Regions from separate parts of the Bradyrhizobium sp. CCBAU 11361 genome, predicted to be linked through region 1. Evidence: riboswitches for the same ligand, from Rfam matches in the RefSeq annotation. Region 1 holds a riboswitch; the other holds the start of a gene.
What was found. Region 1 has a riboswitch for cobalamin ahead of XI08_RS36325 (TonB-dependent receptor domain-containing protein). Riboswitches for the same ligand answer to the same signal wherever they lie in the genome.
Positions count from the first base shown of each region.

Region 1 (4,823 bases):
GCGAGGTCCTCACTGGCAGCATCGGCTCCGAGCTGATGATGAGCTTCACCGTGATGGGCGATGCCGTGAACCTCGCCTCGCGGCTCGAGGCCGTCAACAAGGTCTATGGCACCCGCATCCTGATCGCGCAGGCGACGGCGGATGCGATCGGTGAGCGTCTCGAATTGCGCGAGATCGATCGTCTGGCGGTCGCCGGCCAGAGCGCGCCGCAGGCGATCTTCGAGGTGATGGCGAGGGCCGGCGCGCTCACCGCTGCGCAGGACGGCTTGCGCGCGCACTTTGCCGAAGGTCTCGCCGCCTATCGCGCCCGCCGCTTCGACGAGGCCCGCGCCGCCTTCAACGCGGCGCTCGAAGCCGTCCCCGGCGACGGCCCCTCGCGCACGCTGCTGTCCCGGATCGCGCAGTTCGAGGCCGATCCGCCGGGCGAGGGGTGGGACGGCGCCTGGCGGCTGGAGCAGAAGTAGGCCCCGCGCGGGAAAAATTGATTCTACTCGATAACGATGTTCGCCCTGACCTATTTCCCGGGCTTAGGTTGGCCGTCCTTGAGGCGTTTGATGGGGACACGCCGATGACCGAACTTGAGGACAGGCTGGAACGGTTCGAGACGCTCACGGCCGAATGCGAGCTGATCGCCAAGCTCGCCACCGACAGCAGCAAGCGCGAATTCTATCTCAAGCTCGCCGAGCACTATTACCAGCTGGCGCGCGAGACGCGGGCCGCGGTCGCGACCAGCGTGCGGCCTGAAGGCGGCTGCAATCCGATCTTAACATTTGAGACGCATCCTCTGAGGGCGTGAGCGTCGCGATTCGCGATGGGAATGCCGGGGCTCGCTGCAATGCAGCGCGTTCCGGTGATGTTGCTTTGCCGGTGTCTTACAGGGCAATCCCATGCGTCTTCTTGCGGTGCTCATCCTCGCGCTCATGACGGCGGCCTGCAACCAGGAGCAGGACATCACCGGCTCGACCGCAGCCTGCCCGGTGCGGAACTACAGCTCTTACAATCCCCGCGACATGAGCCAGTGCGTGGCCGCCTGCAAGGCGTGCGACCATGGCAACACGGTGACCTGCACCACGTCCTGTACGCTCAAGGGCGCGCACTGAGCTGCCAGGGATCGCCGGTCCTTCGGGCGTCGAGGGGCTGACGGTGTCGGGGCACCGGAACGATTCACATGACATAATCATTGGTAGGAGCAGGCAGGACGCGGAGTCCAATGGGAATGGGTATGCTCGATCCCGGCCGGTTTCTGGTGTCGTGCTCGCAGTGCGACGCATGGCCGATGGCGGCCAACGTCAAACGCTCGAGCTGGTCGGCGTCCCCGAGCGAGGTCCGCTTCGTGTGCCCGCGCTGTCGCCGCGAGGAGACCGCGATCGTCTCCGCCTCGGGCGAGTTGACGCCGATCAGGCGCATCGACATCCCGCCGCGCGAAGTCACTGTGGCCTGGGCCCAGGCGCAGCGCCCGAGAGGCCGCACATAGGCGGCCGGCGCATTGCTCGATCCCGTTCGGGAACCCGGCCGATCGTCGGACGTTTCCGCCCCAACATCACCTATCGAGGCCGGGCGAATGATCAGCGAGCATTTCGACACCCGCACACGGATCAACATGAAGCTGGCGCTGGATCGGATTTGCCGCAATCGCGCCGTGGGTGAGGATCATGCGTTCCGCAAGTCGGTCGCCGAGAACATCATCCGCTGCGCGCTGACAGGCCGGACCGGCATCGGTCAGCTCGTCGATGCCGGCGAGCGGGCGGTGGTCACGACGCGCGCGGCGCGGAAGCCTGTCTGATTGTGTTTGCTCGCGTTTGCAGCTCATCGTTCCACCGGTCGATTGACTCCCCGTATGCTCGCCCCCTAGATTGATCGGTGACGGTTCTCCTCATGGAGATCAAAAGGGAACGTGGTGCGAGATTGTCCCGACGCCGGGATTGTCCCAACGCCACGGCTGCCCCCGCAACTGTAAGCGGTGAATCTTTCGTCATATGCCACTGGGAATCTCGGTCCTGGGAAGGCGACGTCAGGTAACGACCCGCGAGCCAGGAGACCTGCCGTCAGCCGTGGTCACACGCGAAGATGTCGGTCGGGGAGTACAGGCATTAGCTTCACCGGAGCAATCGATCGCTCCGCCGTAGAGCCTCGTTCGCTGTGACGTGCCACTGACGTCATACCGAGGTTACAATTGTGTCCCGTATTGTCTCTGCCGCCAGGCGCCTCAGCGCCGGCCTGTTCGCGCTCGTCTCCCTGCACTCACTCGATCTGTCCACCGCCTTCGCGCAGCAATCGGCATCACCGGATCTGCTGCCTCAGGTCGAGGTTGCATCGCCCAAGCCGGCGGCAGGCGCCGTGCAGTCGCCGCCCTCCCAGCCGAGGTCAAGCCAGCGGCGCGAGCCGCGCCAACCTGCGCTGCCGGTCGTCGCCACGTCCGCAGCCCCAAGCCTCGCATCGCCGCTCGTGATCAGTCCGACCGGCGTTGCGACGCCGGCAGGGCAGGTCGCGAGTTCGATCACCGTCGTGACCGAGAAGGACATCCAGACCCGGCAATATCGCACCGTTCCCGACGTGCTGAACACCGTGCCGGGGCTGAACGTGGTCCAGACCGGCGGTCCGGGCGGACAGAGCTCGGTGTTCATGCGCGGCACCAACTCCAATCACACCAAGGTGTTCGTCGACGGCATCGACGTCGGCGATCCCTCGACGCCGAACGGCGCCTTCGATTTCGCGCATCTGTTGACCGCCGACATCCAGCAGCTCGAAGTGCTGCGAGGTCCGCAGAGCGGCCTCTACGGCTCGGACGCGATCGGCGGCGTGATCTCGATCGTGACCCGGAAAGGCGAGGGGCCGCCGCGCGCGACCGCCTCGATCGAGACCGGATCGTTCAACACCTTCAACCAGACCGCGGGCCTCAGCGGCGCGCAGGACAATTTCAACTATGCGCTCAGCGTCGCGCATTTCCATGCCGGCGACGTCCCGGTCACGCCGCTGCAACTGCTGCCGCCGGGACAGAAGGCCAACGGCAACAACTACGACAACATGACCTACTCGACCAAGCTCGGGCTCGACATCAACGAGAACTGGTCGGTCAACAGCGTGGTCCGTTACACCGATGCGACGCTCCTCTTCACCGGCGACGGCGGCTTTCCCAGCGTGCCGAACGCGACGCAGACCCGGCACGGCGTGCATCAGCTCTTCAATCGCCACGAGGCGGTCTGGTCGGTGCTCGACGGTCGCATCAAGAGCTATTTCGCCGTGAATTACGCCAATCTGCGCAGCGACGATATCGGCCCGGCCGACCTCGTCTCGACCATCACGACCGGCGAGCGCATCAAGTATGACTGGCACAGCGTCGTCGCGCTGGCGCGGGGCAACAATCTGGTGTTCGGCGCCGAGCAGCAGACCGAGCGGATCGACACCACCGGCTTTGCGGTCGAGAACGGCAACAAGGCCGGCTTCATCGAACTGCAGTCGGAATTCGCAAAACGCTTCTTCCTGGTCGCCAATATCCGCAACGATCACAACGACCAGTTCGGCGAGCACGCGACCTACCGCGTCGCGCCGGTGCTGATCGTGCCTGTGACCGAGACCAAGCTGAAGGCGAGCTACGGCACCGGCTTCAAGGCACCGACGCTCAGCGAGCTCTACCAGAACTTTCCCGATTTCGGCTTCTTCGGCAATCCAAACCTGAAGCCGGAGCAGAGCGAAGGCTACGATGTCGGCTTCGAGCAGCCGCTGTTCGACGACCGCATCAGGTTCGGCTCGACCTACTTCCACAACAGCATCACCAACCTCATCACCACCAACGCGACCTTCACGTCCTACGCCAACGTGAATCTCGCCACGACCGAGGGCACCGAGAGCTTCGTCTGGGCGCAAATCACCGAGCGTTTTGGCATCCGCGCCGATTACACGTTCACCCGCGCCGTCGATGCCGGCACCGGATTGCAGTTGCTGCGCCGGCCGAAGGAAAAGTGGAGCGCGACCGCGACCTGGAAACCGATCGATCCGCTCACGCTGTCGGCGACCGTGCTTCATGTCAGCGACTGGCGCGACGTCACGCGGGACGGATCGGTGTCGGGCATCACGGCGCCCGGCTACACGCTCGTCAATCTGCGCGGAGACTATGCGCTCAACGACCAGGTCAAGCTGTTCGCGCGGGTCGATAATCTCTTCAACACGCACTACCAGAATCCGACCGGCTTCCTCGCGCCCGGGCTCGGTGTGTTCGGCGGCATCCGCATGGCGAGCTTTGGCGTAAGATAGCAGGGATCATGGGAGCCATCGCATGACGACAGCCGATCCGCGCATGGACTTGCTCGCAGGCCAGCTTGCCGATGCCGAGGCCGGCTGGAGCATCGGCACATTCGGGGCCATCGCCGAGTTCACGCGTGAGCCCGGCGAGGCCTTCGACATGGAGCGGTCTCGCGACAGGGCCAGTGTCGTGACGGACAAGGGCGGGATACGCATCGTGTCCCATCCCGACCTGCGCCTGATTGCGTCGGAGTCGCCGACCACCGAGAGCTGGAGCCATCGCGTCGCACTCTGCCTCCCGTATGAGGCGAGTGCGATGTGCAGGCGCACGGAGTTGACCGAAATCGGCCCGGACCGCGAGGCACTGCGCCGACGGGATCGCGATGGCATCCTGTTCGATCTTGGCCTTGGCGCGTTGCAGATCGACGCCTGCATCCGGGTCGGCGACGCCGACGCCGTCGCCGCATTGAGGCGCCGCACGGGCCGATCCGTGTTCGCAGCCGAAAGCGACGTCATGCGGATCATCTTCGCCGCCGATCCGCACCGCGTTTTCATCAGCAGGATGGGGCGGGCCGAAGTGTTCC
Region 1 covers NZ_LBJZ01000195.1:166,528-171,350, reverse strand. The annotation lists gene XI08_RS36350 (adenylate/guanylate cyclase domain-containing protein) at 1-464, shown strand, start outside; gene XI08_RS36345 (hypothetical protein) at 569-796, shown strand; gene XI08_RS36340 (hypothetical protein) at 888-1,100, shown strand; gene XI08_RS36335 (hypothetical protein) at 1,211-1,474, shown strand; gene XI08_RS36330 (hypothetical protein) at 1,487-1,783, shown strand; cobalamin riboswitch at 1,848-2,061, shown strand; gene XI08_RS36325 (TonB-dependent receptor domain-containing protein) at 2,173-4,251, shown strand; gene XI08_RS36320 (DUF6925 family protein) at 4,274-4,823, shown strand, end outside.

Region 2 (4,823 bases), on a different contig from region 1:
TTCGTGTAGACTTCTAAAACTCAGGCTATACGGTCGCATACCACAGCATAATTGAGCTTACGCTGAGCTTGTGCTTTAACTGGGCTCAGATTTTCGGCGAATGTCCTCGCCGTGATCGAACCGTCGGCTGTCCTCCCTCCGCCGATGGAAGTCGGCGCGATGCGCCAGCGGTCGTTCCTCCCAGACTTTCCTTCCGCCCGGCCCGCCAAGGCCGGGCATTTTTTTGCGTTCCCAAGGCTCCCTCGAGATTATCGAGAGCGCAAATGACCACAAGCGGATCAGCTTTGTCGAGAAAAGGCCCAGGCCCGCGATCAACGGCCTAGCGGATCGGATGCAGCGCGCAATTCGCGGGCGGCAGCGACCATGTTCGCTAGCGCCGGCCGAACCTCCTCCCATTTGCGCGTCTTCAGGCCGCAGTCCGGATTGACCCAGAGCTGCGAATCCCGCAGCCGTGCCCGAGCCAATGCCATCAGCTCCTTCATTTCGCCCGTCTCGGGAACACGTTGAGAGTGGATGTCGTACACGCCTGGCCCGATCTGATTTGGATATTCGTAGTTCCTGAACGCGTCGAGTAGTTCCATTTTCGAGCGCGACGTCTCGATCGAGATGACATCCGCGTCCATTGCAGCGATCGCACCCATGATGTCGTTGAACTCCGAGTAGCACATATGCGTATGAATTTGCGTTTGATCGGCGACGCCAGATGAGCAGATGCGGAAGCAATCCACGGCCCAGTCGAGATAAGCCGTCCACTCCGATCGACGCAACGGCAATCCTTCGCGGAGTGCAGCTTCGTCGATCTGGATCATGGTCGCACCAGCGTTCTCGAGATCGCGGACTTCGTCTCGGATCGCGAGCGCAATCTGGCGGCAGATCTCGCTTCTGGGAATATCATCGCGAACAAAGGACCAGTTCAAGATCGTCACCGGTCCGGTCAACATCGCCTTCATCGGCTTCCTGGTTAGTGATTGCGCGTAGCGCCACCACTCCACGGTGATCGGCTTCGACCGCAAGACATCGCCAAACAGGATCGGTGGCCTGACGCAGCGCGAGCCGTAGGATTGCACCCATCCGTTCGTGGTAAATGCGAAGCCGGCGAGGTGCTCGCCGAAGTACTGCACCATGTCATTGCGCTCAAATTCGCCGTGCACGAGGACGTCAAGACCGATATCCTCCTGCCAACGTACGGCGCGCGCAGTCTCCTCCTTGAGGAACCGGTCGTATTGCTCGTCGCTCATCGCGCCTCGTGCATGCGCTGCACGGGCATTCCGGACCTCTGTGCTCTGCGGAAACGATCCGATCGTCGTGGTAGGGAAAGCCGGTAGTCCGAAACGATTGCTTTGGATCTCGGCACGACGGGCAAATGGGCTGGCGCGCCGGCGCATGGTCTGGTCGATCGCTCTCATCCGGACAGCGACATTGGCATCACGGATTTTCGGGGAAGTCCGGCGGACAGTCGCGGCACATTCCGACTCGGCAAGAGCTAGCGCAGCATTCTGATCGCCTGCGAGTGCCCGCGCCAGGGTTGCAAGCTCATGCATCTTCTGAACCGAAAAAGCAAGCCAACGCTTGACGTCGGAAGCGAGTCCGGTCTCGAGTTCAACATCGACCGGCACATGAAGCAGCGAACAGGATGGGGCGATCTGTACACGATCCTTGCCAAGCTTCGCAATCGCGGGTTCCAGCCGCTGGCGGAGCGACGACAAATTCGACCGCCATACATTCCGGCCGTCGATGACACCGAGAGACATGACAAGATCACTTCGGCCGCCAGCGATGATCTGATCCAATAACTCTGGCGCTCGAACCAGATCGAGGTGCAGTCCGGCAACTGGAAGGCTCAAGGCGGTGTCCAGATTGTCGCCTAGGTCGCCGAAATAGCTGGCAACCATGATCTTGATGGCCGGCCCCTCCTTCGCGAGCCGGTTATAAGCATGTAGCAAGGATTTTCGCGCCACCTCGCCCAGATCAAGAACGAGGCAGGGCTCGTCGAACTGAACCCACTTTGCCCCGCGTTTGGCCAATTCCTGCAGGACCTCGATATAGACCGGTATCAGATCGTCCAGTAGCGAGAGTGGCTGGAACGCAGGATCGGCACTCTTGCCGAGCTTTAGGAATGTGACCGGCCCGATCAGGACAGGGCGGGTCTGGAAGCCAAGGGCCTTAGCTTCCTCATACTCCTCGATCGGCTTGCGAGAGCACAGTCTGAAAGTCTGTCCCCCGTGAAACTCGGGGACCATGTAGTGGTAGTTGGTGTCGAACCACTTGGTCATCTCCTGCGCGGGTGCGCCAAATCCGCGCGGTCCGTGACCGCAACTCGCATCCTGGTCGTCGCATTGTGAACCGCGGGCCATGGCGAAGTACGTCTTGAGCGAAACGGACTCGGCTTTCGAGGCGTAGATGCCCGGGATGGCGCCAACCATGACACTTGTGTCGAGCACCTGGTCATACAGCGAGAAATCGTTCGATGGAATCACCGTGACGCCGATAGAATTCTGACGAGCCCAGTTCGCGGCACGCAGGCCAGCTGCGTCCTCGAGCAACTGCTGTTCGCTGCTTTTTCCGGCCCAATAGCTTTCGAGAGCGCGTTTGAGCTCGCGCCTTGGACCCATGCGTGGCGTTCCGAGCGTGGCAACCGGAAGGGAGAGAAGAGACATAGCGTTAACCCCATGTTGGGGGCAAAGGCCATGGCGGACGCAGGCAGGGGAAGTCGCGCGTGCGACGGCTGCTTAGCGCACCACCGGGACACCCCGCCCGCGGACGAATAGATGTCGGGGCAGGTCTCCTGGCTCGCGGGTCATCGCTGCTGTCCGGCCTTCCCGAAGCCGCGCAGGCTTCAGTGACATCGTTGGACAGCGGCTCGCCGCTCACAGTTGCGGGGGCAGCGCCGGCATTTTCACCGGCTTCCCTCTTAGCTCCGGATCAAATGCAAACCGGAGAACCTCGACGAGTTGGATTATCGGCAAGAGAACTCTTCCGTCAACCTCTCAGATTATATCTCAAGCTAACGCTGCGACATCTGCTACGGGAATGACGTGCATCTCTTTCGTTGACCACGATGTAGAAGCGCTCTCCAATCAGCGATGTCGGAATGACCATCGGAGCTGCGTGCGCGTGGGGCCGCACGCCAGATCGGTGGAAGGGGCAAATGCGGCTTGCGCGGTCGGGACTGCTGCCTCGAGCAGAACGCATTTGATGCGAGTCCCGGCTTCCCAGCGGTTCATCGAGCACGTCCGCCATCCAACCGCCTTCTCGACCAACAGGATCCGTATTGAATAGGCCTAAGACACCTGGCGAAAGTCAGCAACATACCGGCGAGCATGTTGATTTGCGGTGCGAGCCAGACTCCAAATGCTCGGCGTAAAGATCGGCTTGGCGTCGTTGGCCATCGAGTGCAATCCGCAGCTGACTGAGGCTGCTCTCGACTTCCGGAGGCGCCGCATATCGCGAAAGGAGCGCCAAACGCGCCGCGGCCCCGTGGCCACAAGCGCCCAAAGGCATGGCAGAGATCGAAAGCCCACATTCCTGCAACCGAACCAAACGGTTCAATGGCGGCAAACGTGCTCCGAATTCTCATCAGGAACTTGGCACCGAAGCGTTCCCCTGCGCCGTCGAATATCCGGTGCGGGACGAGGATGGGTAAGCCGCGATGGATAGGCTGAATGGAACGATCGAAACGTGTGCAAGTCGGAAAGTCGACAAAGAAGACACAAAACCGGTAAGAATTTCCGTCTGTTACCTGGCACGAAGAATGCAAGTCATCGGCATGCCCAGGCCCTCCTGCTGGGCATGTCCAGCACAGCAAATCCGGGCTGTCGCTGGCGACTGAAGTTAGCGGCGCGTGACATAGAGGGGAGCGCCTGCTCGCGCGGGACACCATCGGTCGCCCCGTCGCGTCGACGCTAACTTATTGCGCTCGCGCATAACAGGTTGAAGGTTGCCCGCCTTGAAGACGTGTTGATGAAAAACCAGATAGGCCGACGGTTGTGAAGAAAATGTCTGGAAGACGCGCGCTATGGTTTTGTCTTGGTCCATCGCTGATCTGCCTGGTCGGACTGGCTGCGACGAGCAACAGTGTTCGTGCCAACGAAAGCGCCCTCGTCGAAAGAGTCAAGTCCACGTGGCGAGCGCAAGACGGTGAGACGATAGAACACATTCTCTCCAACGTCTCGAAGGTCGCACAGTTCGTCCCTCGAACGTGGGGCGTTGCTGAAGGATTTGACCGAGATGAATATGTTTTCGTTTCCTGGACCAGGCACCGGGACAATAAATCAGACGAACAGTACGTTATCACCTGGAAGATCGCATTCGACGGAACGATTCAACTTGCGTCGACCTATGCAAAGCCGATGGAATTGGGCTGGCGCGCCCTGGCGCTCTCGTTGATCGCCAGTGAAGTCGCGGATGGCGAAAGGGACGCAAATCATCGCTTTCTGCATGACCTGGCCAACTTCAACTTTGTCACGACCACGCGAGGTCCGCTCGGCAATCTTCTGCGGCAGGGCCGCTGCACTATCGTCGAACCTGTTGGAGTGGACTACTTGCCGAAGCCGAATGATAAGCCGACCGAGAAAGGGGGTCTGTGGCGCGTTCTGCTTTTGGTGAACTGTAATATCCCCGGGCCCCGCTTTTTTACTCACAACGGGGTCATCATTTTCGAGAAGAGCGAAGGATACGATTGGGAGCCGCAATCCTTCTTTGCCAAGCGTATCGCGGCGTTCCCTCCCGGCTCCTGGTTCGATCGCATAGAGCCAAAGGAATGGGAAGAGTTAGACGGGCGCGACAGGCCTCGGTAAATAGTCGCGCAGAGCAGGATCGCGCCG
Region 2 covers NZ_LBJZ01000172.1:13,935-18,757, forward strand. The annotation lists gene metE (5-methyltetrahydropteroyltriglutamate--homocysteine S-methyltransferase) at 312-2,657, opposite strand; cobalamin riboswitch at 2,759-2,961, opposite strand; gene XI08_RS19045 (nodulate formation efficiency C protein) at 3,996-4,796, shown strand.
Region 2: another riboswitch for cobalamin. It lies ahead of metE (5-methyltetrahydropteroyltriglutamate--homocysteine S-methyltransferase); the one in region 1 lies ahead of XI08_RS36325 (TonB-dependent receptor domain-containing protein).